DNA from 4 places in the Erythrobacter sp. SDW2 genome. Region 4 is predicted to be linked to each of the others. Evidence: predicted binding sites of a transcription regulator. Region 4 holds the regulator's gene; each other region holds the start of a gene.
What was found. Region 4 encodes LexA, which represses DNA repair genes until DNA is damaged. Its sites were predicted from a motif close to GTTCCNCNCTTGTTCT; they were not measured.
Positions count from the first base shown of each region.

Region 1: a site for LexA is predicted at 1,861-1,876, ahead of LY632_RS04000 (ribonucleoside-diphosphate reductase subunit alpha). Genes of this name have one in related genera too.
Region 2: a site for LexA is predicted at 2,542-2,557, ahead of LY632_RS09385 (putative DNA modification/repair radical SAM protein). Genes of this name have one in related genera too.
Region 3: a site for LexA is predicted at 1,964-1,979, ahead of recA (recombinase RecA). Genes of this name have one in related genera too.

Region 1 is NZ_CP090370.1:818,267-822,381, reverse strand. It holds gene LY632_RS04000 (ribonucleoside-diphosphate reductase subunit alpha) at 1-1,811, opposite strand, end outside; gene LY632_RS03995 (hypothetical protein) at 2,347-2,607, shown strand; gene LY632_RS03990 (alpha/beta fold hydrolase) at 2,604-3,491, opposite strand; gene LY632_RS03985 (restriction endonuclease) at 3,740-4,115, opposite strand, start outside.
Region 2 is NZ_CP090370.1:1,921,094-1,925,208, forward strand. It holds gene LY632_RS09380 (UdgX family uracil-DNA binding protein) at 1-1,149, opposite strand, end outside; gene LY632_RS09385 (putative DNA modification/repair radical SAM protein) at 1,295-2,539, opposite strand; gene LY632_RS09390 (carbonic anhydrase) at 2,798-3,523, shown strand; gene LY632_RS09395 (DNA polymerase Y family protein) at 3,589-4,115, opposite strand, start outside.
Region 3 is NZ_CP090370.1:1,434,628-1,438,742, forward strand. It holds gene LY632_RS07045 (DUF4139 domain-containing protein) at 1-288, shown strand, start outside; gene LY632_RS07050 (DUF4139 domain-containing protein) at 300-1,940, shown strand; gene recA (recombinase RecA) at 2,059-3,117, shown strand; gene LY632_RS07060 (trans-aconitate 2-methyltransferase) at 3,241-4,113, shown strand.
Region 4 is NZ_CP090370.1:1,691,233-1,695,347, reverse strand. It holds gene trpC (indole-3-glycerol phosphate synthase TrpC) at 1-242, shown strand, start outside; gene moaC (cyclic pyranopterin monophosphate synthase MoaC) at 417-887, shown strand; gene LY632_RS08265 (molybdopterin molybdotransferase MoeA) at 884-2,074, shown strand; gene lexA (transcriptional repressor LexA) at 2,159-2,839, shown strand; gene LY632_RS08255 (ComEC/Rec2 family competence protein) at 2,888-4,115, opposite strand, start outside.

The DNA.
Region 1 (4,115 bases), 870 kb from region 4:
TGGGCCTGGTCGATATAGGGCGAACGGTCGGCGGCGAATTCGAGCAGATAGCGCTGGTCGATTTCGAAGCTGGTCTTGAACACCGCCTTCTCGTCCGGGGTGAGGAAATCGAGATGCGCGACCGAGCCGCCCTTCTCGAGGATCGAGTTCCACACCGCGACCGAATCTTTGCTCTTCTTGCGCAGCAGCTTTTCCAGGTACGGGTTCTTGACGATGAAGCTGCCCGACAGCGTCTTGTGGGTATAGATATTGGCCGGGATCGGCTCGATGCAGGCGCTGGTGCCGCCGCAGATGATGCTGATCGAGGCGGTCGGCGCGATCGCCATCTTGCAGCTGAAGCGTTCCATCGCGCCCATGTCGGCGGCGTCGGGGCACGGCCCGCGTTCCTCGGCCAGCACCATCGATGCTTCGTTGGCCTTGGCGCTGATGTGCTGGAACATCTTGAGGTTCCACGCCTTGGCCATCGGCCCTTCGAGCGGCAGCCCCTTCGACTGGAGGAAGGAGTGGAAGCCCATCACCCCCATGCCGACCGAACGTTCGCGCATGGCGGAGTATTTTGCGCGGGCCATCTCTTCCGGAGCGCGGTCGATATAGTCCTGCAGCACGTTGTCGAGGAAGCGCATGACGTCCTCGACGAAGGCACGCTCGCCGTTCCACTCGTCCCACTTCTCGAGGTTCAATGAGCTGAGGCAGCACACGGCGGTGCGATCGTTGCCCAAATGGTCGACCCCCGTGGGCAGGGTGATTTCCGAGCACAGGTTGGAAGTCGAGACCTTGAGGCCGAGATCGCGGTGATGCTTGGGCATCATCCGGTTCACCGTGTCGGAGAAGACGATATAGGGCTCGCCCGTGGCGAGGCGGGTCTCGACCAGCTTCTGGAACAGCGCGCGGGCATCGACCTTGCCGCGCACTTCGCCGGTCTTGGGCGAGATCAGGTTGAATTCGCTGCCGCTCCGCACAGCTTCCATGAACTCGTCGGTGATAAGCACGCCGTGGTGCAGGTTCAATGCCTTGCGGTTGAAGTCGCCCGAAGGTTTGCGGATCTCGAGGAATTCCTCGATCTCCGGATGGTGGATGTCGATGTAGCAAGCGGCCGAACCGCGCCGCAGGCTGCCCTGCGAAATCGCCAGCGTGAGCGAATCCATCACCCGGACGAAGGGGATGATGCCGCTGGTCTTGCCGTTGAGGCCGACCGGCTCGCCAATGCCGCGGACATTGCCCCAATAGGTGCCGATGCCGCCGCCCTTGGAAGCCAGCCAGACATTCTCGTTCCAGGTGCCGACGATGCCGTCGAGGCTGTCCGAGACCGAGTTGAGGTAGCACGAGATCGGCAGGCCGCGGTTGGTGCCGCCGTTGGAGAGCACCGGGGTGGCCGGCATGAACCACAGCTGCGAGATGTAGTCGTAGAGCCGCTGGGCATGATCCTGGTCGTCGGCATAGGCGTCGGCGACGCGGGCGAACAGGTCCTGGAAATTCTCACCCGGCAGCAGGTAGCGGTCGATCAGCGTTTCCTTGCCGAATTCGGTCAGCAGCGCGTCACGCGATTCGTCGGTCTGAATCGTGAAGCGGCGATCGTTGATCTTCTTGCTGTCTTCCCCCTTGGACTTGGAATCCTGTGCTGCGACAGCCTTGGCGACTTCCGCCATGGCGCCTGCGGCGGCATCCGCCACCAGTTCGTCGCTACCCGTATCCTGCGTTTCCATTTTCACTGCCTTCTTGGCGGGGCTTGCGGTGGGGGATTCCGTCGCTTCTTCCGTGCCGCTCAACAAATCCGCGTCCATCACCCGGTCGTCCCCTGCCTTGAAATCCATCTTTCCTTGCCCCGCTCTCATCTAACGAGCGACTCGCGAGTCGCCCTTTGTTCCATATTCGTTCTGCCCCGTCGAGCGCCAATCCGAGAGCGATTCCCGAAGAGCCCGTCGCTATGACAGAAAGCCAGAAGTGGTGCTTTTGCCGTCCCCTGACTGTCCCCCGATTCACCCACAGGAAAGCCCCTCCGCCCCCTTGCCGGACCGACTCCTTTCCCAAGTGCGGGAATCCGCACTGGCGGGCCAATTGGACTAGGTTTTGGGGCTCGCGCTGTCGGCGAACCACTAGATACTGAATCAGGCGCGACTCCGGCGCAAGTGGGTAAATGAAGAATTAATGGCACCTGCGCGGTCCACCGGCAGGTGTATTGCCCTTCTCATACGCAGCGACGCGCGGGAAAAGCTTGAGTCGCGCAGCGCGCAAGCCCCAAAATCAATCTGTGAAGAAAAATGTGGTGATTGAATCTTTCGACTCAAGCGGTGTTTTTTCGCTAGCCTGACGCGCAATTTCGGAATCAGATCGGGTGGGGAAATGAAAATGCCGGATCGTCTGCTAAACCCGCTGGTGCGCTTCGCGCTGCATTACGAACGCACTCTCGGCTGGCTGGCGCTAGCGTGGTTCGCGTTGAGCTGCGCGGCGGCGGCGCAGTTCATTGCCCTGCCCGATATCCCCTTTATCACCGATCGCAACGCATGGATGATCTCGGGGCCGGTCAACGGCCTCTGGTGGGCGTGGCTGCGCACTGAACTGCAACGCCGCAAAGCGACGCTGCAGCAAGCCAACGAGTCCGATTCCTAGCCAGCTCCGTTGGCATGTGCGGCGATCTCCGCCGCCAGCTCGTCCACCAGATCGACCGGCAGGTCGTGCCCCCAGCCGGGAATGGTCTTGATCCTGGCGCCGGGAATCGCCGCCGCCGTGGCGTGACCGTGGGCGACAGGGATCAGGGGATCGTCTTCGCCATGCAGCACCAGCGTGGGGGCAGTGATGTCCTTCAGCATATTGGTCCGGTCACCGTCGGCAATGATCGCCGCCATCTGGCGCAATGGGCCTTCGGGATAGACGCTGCGGCGCACAGCGGCGCGCACATTGGCCTCCAGCCGCTCTTCCGAAGAGGGATAGCCGGGGCTGCCGATAGTGCGCGAGACCTTCTTGCCGTGGGCGACCAGCACTTCCTCGTCGAGCGAGGCGGGGCGCTTGACCAGCACTTCCATCGCTTCCTTCTTGGCCGCCGGCAGCTTGGGATGGCCGGTGGTCGAGAAGATCGAGGTCAGCGTCTTCGTCTTGTGCGGATGGCGCGCGGCGACATGCTGCGCGATCATCCCGCCCATGCTGCCGCCCACGATATGCGCGCGCTCGATGCCGAGTGCCTCGAGCAGCCCGGCGCTGTCATCAGCCATGTCATGCAGGCCATAGGGCGCCTTGGGCTTGAAGCCGAATTTGCGCATCAGTGCCATGCGCACCATGCCGGGGGCCTTGACCCCGTCGAACTTGTGGCTGAGCCCGATATCGCGGTTGTCGTGCCGGATGACGCGGAAACCGTGCCCGACCAGCGCATCGACCAGTTCCTGCGGCCACAGCGTCATCTGCGCGCCGAAGCCCATGATCAGCAGGATCGGATCGGCGTCCCTGGGCCCGTGGTCGTCATAATGGATGGTGATACCGTTGGCGATAATATCGGGCACGTGCGCGCTCTCCCCTGCTGCGTTTGCGTCAGCTGCATGGCGCAGTTGCGGGCGGCGGGCAAGATGGCGGCCCGTTCTAGGGAGAAGGGGGCGGGAGCGGCGCGGGACCATTGGGGGTCTGTGCTGGGGGCTGAAGCGCCGCTCCCGTTGAGGGGGGGGATGGCAGCTGATGCTATTGAAGGCAACAAACTGTCTATGAGTGCGGTAAACTCTCCGACAAACCTAACAGACTAGCCGATCAACGCATTTTAGATCGCTTCGATACGAGCTCTCTGAGCCAAACGCACGATGTCATCTGTGTCGTAGAGCTTTACCGATCGAATTGATGCAGCCTCGACGGCTGGTGCTGTGAACCCATTGACCGCAAAGACCAAAGGTCGAGCTTGAGAGTTCACACATGCACCAGCAATCTCGCGTATTGCAGCCACCGAAACCTTCGTCGAATGCCCCTTGCATTGTGCCCAGTACACGCACCCAGACAGTTGAATGATCAAGTCGACACCACCATCACCTGTGACCCTTGTCATTCGACAATCTACACCTCTTGAGGAAAGCATCCTGGCCAATGCTCGTTCAAAATCGATGCCACGCAGCCCCTTCCAAAAACCGGCGCCCGTTTCTTTG
Region 2 (4,115 bases), 230 kb from region 4:
GATCTCCTTGGCGGTGGGCGACTGGTGCAGGCGGCGCTTGCCGCGCATGACGAATTTGAAGTGTTTCACGGCGTTGGTGAGATAGGCGCTGCGCCGGTCGATCCCGGCCCGTTCGAGATGCCGGTCGAGCAATTGTCCCGCAGGCCCCACGAAGGGACGGCCAGCCAAGTCCTCCTGATCACCCGGCTGTTCGCCGACGATCATCAGGCTGGCGTCATGCGGTCCCTCGCCCATCACCGCCTGGTTGGCGAGGCAACCGATATCGCACTGGCGGCACTCATGGATGGCCTGCTCGATCGCTGCGAGGCTCTCGGGCCGATCCGCCAGCTCCCGCGCGCCCGCCGCCACCATTGCCGCCTCGCGCGACTGCGCCCCGGCGATGAGCTCGGGAATGAGCGAGGCTTCGGGCAGGTTCTTCCAGTATTTCCTGGGCATTTCGGAGAGCATGGCCCCGACCTTGAGCCGCGCGGGATTGAAGATCGAAGCGTAATAGGTCCGCCACAAATCCTCCGCAGGGTCGCCCTGCGGAGCGTCGCTTTTCTGTGCCGGCGGGCCTTCGCGCATGACCTGCCCATCCCAATGCAGCGTCCCGCGCGGGGTCAGGATCGACCAGCGCATATTGGCGAAGCGGCGCTTGAAGAAACCGGCATTGGCGCGCAGGATGTGATGATCGGGCTCGAACCAGGCGACATAATGCTCGCCCCCATCCTGGTCCTGCACCTGCCGGAAGCGGACGAAGGCGTGCATCTTGTGGCTGTCGCGCCGCACCGCCTTGGCGAGATCCTCGATCCGCCGGACGTCGGCATCGGCGCCATCCTCCAGCAGGCGCGGGTTCGACTGCTGCCGCCAGACGAGGCGATAGAGCAGCGCGAACCGCTCCGGGTCGGAATGCAGCGCGGCGTTCTGCGCAAGGCTGAGGAAGCGCTTGCTGGCCCGGATCGGCCGCGCATCGGCGGGCGGCACCGGCAGCCGCGTGTCGCCCCCGAACAGATTGCCCGCCCCGCCCGGTTCGATCCACGCCACCCGGTCGGGCGGCACGTCGCACTGCACCAGCTGCCGCGCCCGCTCGCGCCAGAAGGCGAAATCGTCGGGGCGCGGCAGGGTGACCGCATAATAGGCGCCGAGGCGGACATGCTGCATCGCGGTCATAAACTCCCCTCCCGCTTGCGGGAGGGGTCGGGGGTGAGCGCGAAGCCACGGCCGTCGCATTGGCCCACCCGGCTGCGACTAGCGAACAAGTTCGCAAGTCTCGCTGCCCCTCGCGCAAGCGGTAGGGGGAAAGAACCCTCACCCCTCATGCCGCAAACAGCTCCAGCTGCTCCTCTTTCGGGGCGAGCATCCGGCGCAGGTCGGCACGATCGGTGAGGAGCGTCGGGCGCCAGTCGCAGGTGACGATGAAGGGCCGCACCTTGGCCAGCGAGACCGTCAGCAAGGCGACATCGTCGAGCCGCAGCGTCCGGTGTCGCCGCGCGGCGAGGATGCGCCCGACCGACCGCGTCCCCAGCCCCGGCACGCGCAGCAATTGCTCCTTGCTGGCGCGGTTGACATCGACCGGAAAGTGCTCGCGGAACTTCAATGCCCAGGCGAGCTTGGGATCGATATCGAGCGGCAGGTTCCCGTCGGCTTCCGCCGCCTGCACGATCTCTCCGGGGCGGAAGCCGTAGAAGCGCATCAGCCAGTCCGACTGGTAGAGCCGGTGTTCGCGGATCAGCGGCGGGCGTTTGAGCGGCAGTACCGCGCTGGCATCGGGGATCGGGCTGAATGCCGAGTAATAGACCCGCCGCAGCCCGAAGGCGCCATAGAGCCTGCTCGCCTTGCCGACGATATCGGCATCGCTCGCCCCGTCGGCCCCGACGATCATCTGGGTCGACTGGCCGGCGGGGGCAAAGCGGGGCGCGTGGCGGAAGCGCTTCCGCGCATCCTTCGCCTCGACGATAGCCGCCTTGGTCCCTCCCATCGCCCCTTCGATCTGCTTCGCATCCTTGTCGGGCGCGAGCCGGGTCAGCCCGGCTTCGGTCGGCAGTTCGACATTGATCGACAGGCGATCGGCATAGAGCCCCGCCTGCTGGATCAGCTCCGGGTCCGCCTCGGGGATCGATTTCAGGTGGATGTAGCCGCGAAAATCGTATTCCTCGCGCAGGATCCGCGCCGCCTCGACCAGCTGCTCCATGGTATGGTTGGAGCTCTTGATGATGCCGGAAGAGAGGAACAGTCCCTCGATATAATTGCGCTTGTAGAAGCTGATGGTGAGATCGGCGATCTCCTGCGGGGTAAAGCGCGCGCGGCGGACATTGCTGCTCTTGCGGTTGATGCAATAGTGGCAGTCGAAGATGCAGTGATTGGTCAGCAGCACCTTGAGCAGCGAGATACAGCGGCCGTCGGGCGCATAGGCGTGGCAGATGCCCATCCCCTCGGTCGAGCCAATCCCTTTTCCGCCGAGCGAGTTCTTCTTGGCCGTCCCGGACGAGGCGCAGGAGGCATCGTATTTGGCCGCATCGGCGAGGATCTCAAGCTTCTGGAGGATGGTTTGCGAGGACATTTGTTCCTTATATGTTCTTGCTGCCGGCAAGGCCAGCACAGCAATGAAAATTTTTTCGATTCTTCCGGGAACCAATCGCGCGCGCGCGCGTAAGGCGGGTACGGACCGGGCCCCTCTGGCGAGTGCATGCACTCGTGATGTCGGACGCAAGCAGGGGCGGCCGAATTTCACTTCATCGCCCCGAACTGCACTGCCCGGTCTCGTCCCTGACGAAGCCGTGCGGTGCGACACAACGAACGCATGAGTTGGAGACGATTGATGATTTCACGCAGGAATATGCTCGGCGCAACGGGTGCACTGGGCGCGACAGCTCTGGTAGGAGGGGGCGGCGGCGCCTTGGCCCAAAGCAGCGAGATCGGGCTGACCCCGGCCCCGCCGGCGTCCGAACTGACCCCTGACCAGGCGCTGGACCTGCTGCGCCAGGGCAATGCCGCTTTTCTGGGTGGCCAGCAGACCAATGTCCTTACCAGCCCGCAGCGCCGGCTCGACCTTGCCAAGGGCCAGAATCCTTTCGCGGCTTACGTCACCTGTTCCGACAGCCGCGTTCCACCGGAACTGCTGTTCGGCCGCGGCCTGGGCGAGCTGTTCATCATCCGTAATGCGGGGAACACGGTCGATACGGTTGCGCTGGGCTCGATCGAATATGCCGTGGCCGTGCTCCAGGTGCCGCTGGTGGTGGTGATGGGCCACGAGAGCTGCGGCGCAGTGAAAGCTGCGACGGAAGTCGTGACGGACAATGCCACTTTCCCGGGCGTGATCGGCCAGATGATCGAACCGATTATCCCTGCCGTGCTGAGTGCGCGCGGCGAGGAAGGCGATCTGCTCGACAATTCGATCCGCTCGAACGTCCGCCGCGTGGTGCGTTACCTGCGCGAGCATACCGATCCGATCCTGCTCGAACCGCAGAAGCAGGGCAAACTGAAGGTCGTGGGTGCATATTATGACCTCGACGATGGTCGCGTAGACTTCTTCGACTTGCCCTGATTTCTGCCGGCTGCCCGGTTGGCCCCCCTCCCTCCCCCTCCCCCGACCGGGCAGCCACCCTTTCTTCAGGCACACATTCCCTGCAAGTACCAGTCCGGCGGGCCCCCGCGCCCGTCGCCGATCAGGCCGTGGCGATAGATCCAGTAGCGGCAGCCCTTGCTGTCCTCGATCCGGTAGTAATCGCGCAGGCGGACCGTCGAGCGCTCGCGCCACCATTCGGGGGCGATCCGTTCCGGTCCTTCCACTCGCACCACCTCGTGCACCTCGCCGCGCCAGCGGAAGCGCTGGGGATAGCCGTCGGGCGTGGCGTAGAGCACCGCGATAGGCTCGGCCCGGTCGAGCAGCTTCAGCGGGCGGGTATGGAAGCGCAGTTCTTCCTGCTCCGCCGGAGGGGGCGCGAGCGGCGGCTGCCAGCGCTGGGCGCGTTCGGGTATATGGCTGCCGAAGGGGACCGGGCGCTGCACCGCGCGCGGGCCTAGCCGTGTGCTCAGCCGGTCGATGAAAGCGGCGAGCGAAGTGCCGTGATCCTCGGCGGCGGCTTCGATATCGCCCTGCACCAGTGCCAGCGGCTCGGCCCAGCTGGCGCGCAGGC
Region 3 (4,115 bases), 260 kb from region 4:
TACCGCGTGATCCGCGACGGTGAGGTGCAGGAAGAGGTCGAAGTCGAAAGGCCCAAGAAGTTCTACCGCACGACCATGCGTTACACCCTCACCAACGCCAAGGCTGCGCCGGTCGAGGTCGATCTGACTGCCACCGGCCTGTTCCGCGGCTGGTGGAGCGACGATTACCGGATCGTGCGCGAGGACATCCCGGGCGAGCAGCTCAACTGGGACAGCCGCAAATGGATCGTGCCCGTGCCCGCCGAGGGAGAACGGGTGATCCGGGTCACCTACGAAACCCGTTACTGAGGGCACAGGTGATGCGGCGCATCGCCTCTTTCCTGGCGGCCCTGGCGGCATTGCTGCCGGTGACCCCGCTCGCCGCGCGCGAGGTGGTCGAAGCCTCGGCCCCGCGCGAAGTGGCGGTGACGATCTATCGCGACCCCAACCGGGGCGAGGGCGACGCGATGGATATCCAGTTTCCGAACGGCTTCGCGATGATCAGCGAAACCCGCCGGGTGCGCTTGCCGGCGGGCGAATCGACCATCCTGTTCAGCGGTGTGGCCGAAGGCATGGTGGCGGTCACTGCCATCGTCACCGGCCTGCCCGGCGGTACGATCGAGAAGAACCGCAATGCCGACCTGCTCAGCCCCGCGGCGCTGGTCGACGGAACTTTGGGCAACCGGGTGCGCATCACCCGCTTCAATCCCGTCACCGGCAAGTCGGCCAGCGAGCAGGCCACCATTCGCACACGGGCCGATGGCGGGCTGGTGCTCCAGACCGCGAGCGGCTTCGAGGCCGTGCGCTGTTCGGGCCTGCCGGAGAAGCTGACTTTCCCCGATGTTCCGACCGGGCTCAGCGCGCAGCCGGTGTTCTCGATCGATACCAATAGCCCGCGCGGCGGGACCTATACGGTGACGCTCACCTACCTTGCCTCGGGCTTCGATTGGCAGGCGCATTATGTCGGCACTGTTAAGGAGCAGGGCGAGCGCGGCAAGGTGACGCTGGGCCTGCTGAGCTGGCTGACCCTGCTCAACGACAACGGTCAGAGCTTCGAAAATGCCGAACTGATGGCGGTGGCCGGACGGTTGAGCGTGGTGAGCGACTTCGAGGGCCTGTCCGAGCCGCCCGAAGGCCGTCCGCTGGAGCTGTCCTGCTTCCCGATCGGCAGCACTGCGGCCGGTTCGCCGGTGCCTTACTACCCGCCGACATATCTCGATGATTACGGCATCCCGATGTACACCACGGTGGATGGCGTGATCATGGTGACAGCATCGCGTGTGCCAGCGCCACCATCACCGGTGATGTCTGCCCCTGCACCCGTCATGGCGATGGAGGCCATCGAAGAGCAGCTCGGCGATCTCAAGCTCTATCGCGTCCCCGCGCCGGTGACTGTCAACGCCAAGGGGCTGAAGCAGGTCGCTTTCCTCAACAAGGAGGAGGTCGACGGCACATTGCTCTACGGCGCGCGCTGCGCTTTCGGTACTGGCGCACCGCTGTTCGCGCAGGAGAAATGGCAGCTTGGCCCGACCGCCCTGTTTTTCGAGACCAAGAACGACGAAAAGCATGGCTTGGGGGTGGCGCTGCCAACCGGCGGGATCACGCTGTTCGAACCTTCGCCGCGCGGTGACCTGCTGCTGGCCGAGGAATGGCTACGCGATTATGCCAAGGGGCAGGATGTCGAGATCGACATGGGCCTGAGCGAACTGGTCCGGGGCGCCTGCGGCCGCGAACAGGCACTGCCCTATGGTTCGCGTGAGTGGGAAAGCGTCGGGGCCCGGCTCAGCAATGCCAGGCGTGAGCCGGTGATGGTGCGTGTCTATGCCGGCAGCGAAGCCTACCAGGAAGCGGAGCAGGACGGCGCGCCGCTCAAGGTCAAGAACGGCAGCTACTACATCGATGTCGAAGTGCCGGCTGAGGGCACGCGCGAAGTTCGCTGGCGGATGCGTCAGCGGGGTTAGATCCGTTCCGGACAAAAAATCTTGTTCCACTCTTGTTCTTGAGAACAAATGTGGTACATGCACCTTCAACAGTTGATAGGCGAATGGGCGCCGGTGGCAACTGACGGAGGTGTGTGACATGGCGGCGGAACTGAAACTGGTAGACAAGGAATCCAACGTGGACCGTCAGAAGGCGCTTGACGCAGCACTCGCCCAGATCGACCGCGCCTTCGGCAAGGGGTCGGCGATGAAGCTGGGCTCGAAGGAAGCGATGAATGTCGAGGCGATCTCCACCGGCTCTTTGGGGCTCGATATCGCCCTTGGTATCGGCGGTCTGCCCAAGGGGCGCGTGATCGAAGTCTATGGTCCGGAAAGCTCGGGCAAGACCACGCTGGCACTGCATGTCATTGCCGAAGCGCAGAAGAACGGCGGCACTGCCGCTTTCGTCGATGCCGAACACGCGCTCGACCCGGTCTATGCCAAGAAGCTCGGTGTCGACATCGACGAGCTGATCGTATCGCAGCCCGACACTGGCGAGCAGGCACTCGAGATTACCGATACGCTGGTGCGCTCCAATGCGATCGACGTGCTGGTGGTCGATTCGGTCGCCGCGCTGGTGCCGCGCGCCGAAATCGAAGGCGAGATGGGCGACAGCCATGTCGGCCTGCAGGCCCGCCTCATGAGCCAGTCGCTGCGCAAGCTGACCGGCTCGATCAACCGTTCGAAGTGCATGGTGATCTTCATCAACCAGCTGCGCATGAAGATCGGGGTGATGTACGGCAATCCGGAAACCACCACCGGCGGCAATGCGCTCAAGTTCTACGCTTCGGTCCGGCTCGACATCCGCCGCACCGGCCAGATCAAGGATCGCGACGAAGTCGTCGGCAACACCACCCGCGTTAAGGTGGTGAAGAACAAGGTCGCCCCCCCGTTCAAGCAGGTCGAATTCGACATCATGTATGGCGAGGGGATCTCAAAGATCGGCGAAATCCTGGACCTTGGCGTCAAGGCCGGGGTGGTCGAAAAGTCGGGCAGCTGGTTCAGCTATGACAGCATCCGCATCGGCCAGGGCCGCGAAAACGCCAAGCAGTTTCTGAAGGAAAATACCGAACTTTGCGACAAGCTCGAAGCCGCCATTCGCGGCAAAACCGAGGAGGTCGCCGGGGAGATGATGGCTGGTCCTGACGCGGAGGACTGAGACTCGCTTCCCAAGGGGTGCCGCTGCCGTTTCAAGCACCCGCACACATGGAATGCCGGCACGGATGCTCCGATATCCGTGCCGGCTTTTCCGTTGCGGCGACCATAACCGCCACTTGCGCCCTTGCCTTGGCGCGCTATCGCCAACGGGACCAACCGGGTGGAGATCAACGCAGTGACCGATAAGGCAGCATGGCAGGGGCAGGTCGGCAGCACTTGGGCGGCCCAATGGGCCCGCACCGATCGCAGTTTTACGGGCCTGACCGACAAACTTCTTGGCCGCGCCAGCGCGCGCCGCTTCCAGCGTGCGCTGGATATCGGCTGCGGTGCCGGGGAACTGTCCCTGGCTCTTGGCCGTGGCCATCCACACGCGCAAATCATTGGTGTCGATGTCAGCGGAGAACTCGTAGCGACCGCTCGCCAGCGCGGAGGGCATCTTTCGAATGTCTCGTTCGAGCTTGATGATGCTGCCACGTGGCAGAAGCCGGACTACCTGCCCGAATTGCTGGTCTCGCGCCACGGCGTGATGTTCTTCGACGATCCGGTCGGCGCCTTTGTTCACCTCCACACCATTGCCGCTCCGGCGGCAAGCCTGGTTTTCAGTTGCTTTCGTTCGCTCGCGGAGAATTCGTGGGCCAGCGAAACATTGGCGCTGCTTCCACCGGGTACCAACGCACCGTCCGATCCCTATGCACCGGGCCCCTTCGCTTTCGCCGATGCAACCCGCGTCGAACGTATCCTTGATCGTGCGGGGTGGCAGGATATTGCCTTCGAACTGGTCGATTTCGCTTTCGTGGTCGGATCCGGAGATGAACCGGTTGAAGACGCGATGAGCTATTTTGCGGTTATCGGCCCGGTGGCTCGCGGCGCGGCATCGCTCGACGAGGAGAACAAGATGGCGTTCCGCCATCGCCTTCGTCGCTACCTTGAGCTCCATGCGAGCGGCTCGATCATTGCGCTCAAAGCCGCTGCGTGGATTGTAACCGCCCGGCGCTAGGG
Region 4 (4,115 bases):
AATCGCGGCTGATCGGGGTCAACAACCGCGATCTCAGGACTTTCACCACCGATCTCGCCACCACCGAGCGCCTCGCGCCGCTGGCGCCCGCAGGCACCCTGCTGGTCGGCGAAAGCGGGATCAACAGCCATGCCGACTGCCAGCGGCTGGCGGCGGCAGGGGTGCGGACCTTCCTCGTCGGCGAAAGTCTGATGCGGCAGGATGACGTGGAGGCGGCGACAAGGACACTGCTGGCAAGCTAGGCCCCTGTCCTACAAGGCGGGTCTCTGCCATGGAAAGAGTATGAAATCTCGCGACGGCCACTTCCTCTCCCATTCGAAAATGGTGCCCGAACCGGAGGGCCATTCTTTTTCTCCAGGACTGTGTGACAAGTGTGACATGGCCCCTGGGGAGCGTATCCTGCCGGAGGCCAGTGTATGACCAGACTCACCCATCTCGACGAGGCCGGCGCGGCGCATATGGTCGATGTCGGCGGCAAGGCCGAGACCCCGCGCATGGCGCGCGCAGGTGGTGTGATCCGCATGAGTGCGGAGGCTCTCGCGGCGATCAAGGCCGGGGACGCGCCCAAAGGCGATGTGCTCGGCACCGCGCGGATCGCCGGGATCATGGCGGCCAAGAAGACCGCCGAGTTGATCCCGCTGTGCCATCCGCTGGCGTTGACCTCGGTCGAGGTGACGTTCGACTATGTCGAGAGCGGGATCGCGGTTAGCTCCGCCGCCTCGCTGACCGGGAAGACTGGCGTGGAAATGGAAGCGATGACAGCGGCTTCGGTCGCGCTCCTCACAATCTACGACATGGCCAAGGCGCTCGACAAGGGCATGGTCATAGAAGGGGTCCGTCTGATCGAGAAGCGCGGCGGAAAGTCGGGCCACTGGCTGGCGGAATGAGCGCATCAATGCTCACCGTCGAGGAAGCGCAGGCGCGGATGCTGGCGCTGATCGCGCCGCTGCCGGTGGAGGGCGTGCCGGTCGAGCAGGCGGTCGGTCGCTATCTGGCTGAGACACTGCTGGCGGCGCGAACGCAGCCCCCGGCGGATCTCTCGGCCATGGACGGCTATGCGGTGGCCGGTCCGGGACCATGGCACAAGATTGGCGAGAGCCGCTGCGGCGAGCCATTCACCGGTGCCCTTACAGCATGCCAATGTGTCCGCATCTCGACCGGAGCGATCCTGCCGGAAGGTGCGGACCGCATCCTGATCCAGGAGGATGTCGTGGTCGAGGGAGACCGCGTGACCGCCGCCGAAGAGCCGGTCCTCGGGCAGCATATCCGCCGCAAGGGGTTCGAGTTCGCGGCGGGTGACACACTGCTCCCGAGCGGAACCCTGATGGGCCCGGCACAGCTGGCGCTGGTGCGTTCGGCAGGTCATTCGGCCGTTCCGGTCAGGCGAGTGCCCACCGTGGCCATCTTCGACAGCGGCGACGAACTGGCGAGCGATCCCGCGGCCTGTGCAGTGCATCAGATTCCGGCCAGCAACGGTGCGATGCTCGGCGCTATGGCCGCGGCGCTGCCGTGCAAGCTTACACTGGGCGCGCCCTTGCCAGACCGGCTCGATGCCATTGTCGCCGCGCTCGAGGCGCAGAGCGATGCCGACCTGCTTGTATTGACCGGCGGGGCTTCGGTGGGCGATCACGATCTCGCCCGGCCAGCGTTGTTGGCCGTGGGGGCGGAACTCGACTTCTGGAAAGTCGCCATGCGTCCGGGAAAGCCGCTGATGGTCGCCCGTCGTGGCAGGCAGCTGGTGCTGGGCCTGCCGGGCAATCCGGTTTCGGCCTATGTCACAGCGGTGCTGTTCATGCTCCCCGCGCTGCGCCACCTTCTCGGCGCGGCGGACTGCCTGCCCCAGCCGATCATGCTCCCGCTGGCAGTGGAATGCCCTGAAGGCGGCGCACGGCGCGAGTTCCTGCGCGGGTTCCTGGGACCGGACGGCGTCATCCCTGCACACCAACGCGACAGCAGCGCGCTGCTGACGCTGGCCCGATCGAACCTACTGATCGACCGGCCCACTCAAACCGACGTGACCAAAGCGGGAACGTCTGTTCCGTGCTACCTGTTGGAAACTGGCGGAATTGCTTGACTTGCCGAATCGGGTTGCCTACTTGTTCCGCATTCGTTCGCATCAGCGATCGAAATGGGAACAGGCCATAGGGAGCCGCCGGACATGCTGACCGCCAAGCAGCACGAACTGATCCGCTTCATCCAGCAGAAGCTGGAGGACACCGGAATTTCGCCTTCGTTCGAGGAAATGAAGGAAGCACTCGACCTCAAGAGCAAGTCTGGCGTCCACCGCCTGATTTCCGCCCTGGAGGAACGCGGCTTCATCCGCCGCCTGCCCAACCGCGCCCGCGCGCTCGAAGTGCTCAAGCAGCCCGAGGATGCGGTCGGCGGCGGCAAGCCTGTCAACGACATTGTCGGCGCCCGCATGGCTGCACCCAAGGCAGCGCTCCAGCCGGCCAACGACATTATCGAGGTCCCGCTCCATGGCCGTATCGCCGCTGGCGTGCCGATCGAGGCGCTCGAAGGGCAGACGTCGATGCCGGTGCCTGCTGCGCTGCTCGGCCCTGGTGATCACTACGCGCTCGAGGTATCCGGCGACTCGATGATCGAGGCGGGAATCTTCGACGGCGACTATGCCCTCGTGCGCAGCACCAGCACGGCCCGCGACGGCGAGATCGTGGTCGCGCTGGTCAACAACGAGGAAGCGACGCTCAAGTACCTGCGCCGCGAGAACGGCAAGATCGTGCTCGATCCGGCCAATGGTTCCTACGCGCCACAGGTGTACGAGCCGCATCAGGTCGAGGTTCAAGGCAAGCTCGCCGGGTTGCTGCGCCGGTATCACTAGGTTACCCCGCGGGGAGCGGTCCTGTCCCCGCAGCGAGGCACGCCCGCCTCACCGCCGCTCCCCCATTTTTTCCGGCACTTCTCCCTTTTCGCGTGGCCTGTAGGGTCCCGGCTCGACCGGTTTCCACCAGCCATGCTGCCCCTCGCTCATGGCCACGCTGTCGAAGCGCTCCTGCTCAAGGAACAGCGCCAGCCCGCCGGACAGTCCGAGAAATTTGCGGTCCACCTTGAGCCACAAGGGCTGACATGAGCGCGGCAACCAGCGGTCGGCAATGACGATATCCGCCCGCTCGCAGGCCGCCGCCAGGGCCCGTTCCTCGATCCGCTCGCGGCTGCGTGCCATCATGATGTGCCACGGCCGCCCGCCCCGCCTGAGCGTGAGCACGCAGAAGTCGCGACTGCATCGTGCGCCCGGCCAGTCGGTGATCGCGACCGGCTCGCCTTCCATCCCGGCCAGTTCCATCAGGTTCTCGCGCGCATAGTCCGACCTACCCTCGCGCAGCATGATCAGCCGACCGTCCTCGACAATCCCGACATGCCGCCCGTCGCCCGAGACCAGCACGTCCGGCGTCGGCGTGAGGGCCAACATCGCCGCCGCCACACCTGCGGGGACCAGTCCCACCAGCCGCTTGCGCCCCTGCCACAACGCCAGCCACAGCCCGCCAAAGACGAACAGTGCCAAGGTCCCCAGCTCCATTTGCGGCATCAGCTTGACCGCGCCCGGCTGGTCCGACGTCAGATGCGCGATACCAAGCAACAGATCGAGCGATTGCCCCGCGAGCCACCAGAACGGCGCGCCCGCCCCGACAAGGTCGAATGCCAGTGCAATGGCGATCAGCGGCATGGAAATGAATGTAACCAGCGGGATCGCCACGACATTGGCCAGCGCACCGTAGATACCCGCCCGGTGGAAGTGGAACAAAACGATCGGCATCAACGCGATCTCGATCACCAGCCCGGTTACCAGCAACATCGCTACACGCCTGCCGCCGTGCGCTAGCCAGCTCTCTTCACGCGGCGCGAGAAAAGCCTTGACCGGAGCGGAATTGTGCAAGGCGACAATTGCCAGCACCGCGCTGAACGACATCTGGAAACTCGGCCCCACCAGCGATTCCGGCCATAACAGCAGGACGAAGCCCGCCGCCACAGCTACCATCCGCAGCGACAGCGCCTCCCTGCCCAATGCCAACGCAATCAGCACCAGCACCGCTGCGGCGCAGCTTCGCACCGTCGGCACCTCTGCCCCCGTCAGCAAGGTATAACCGATCCCCGCCGCC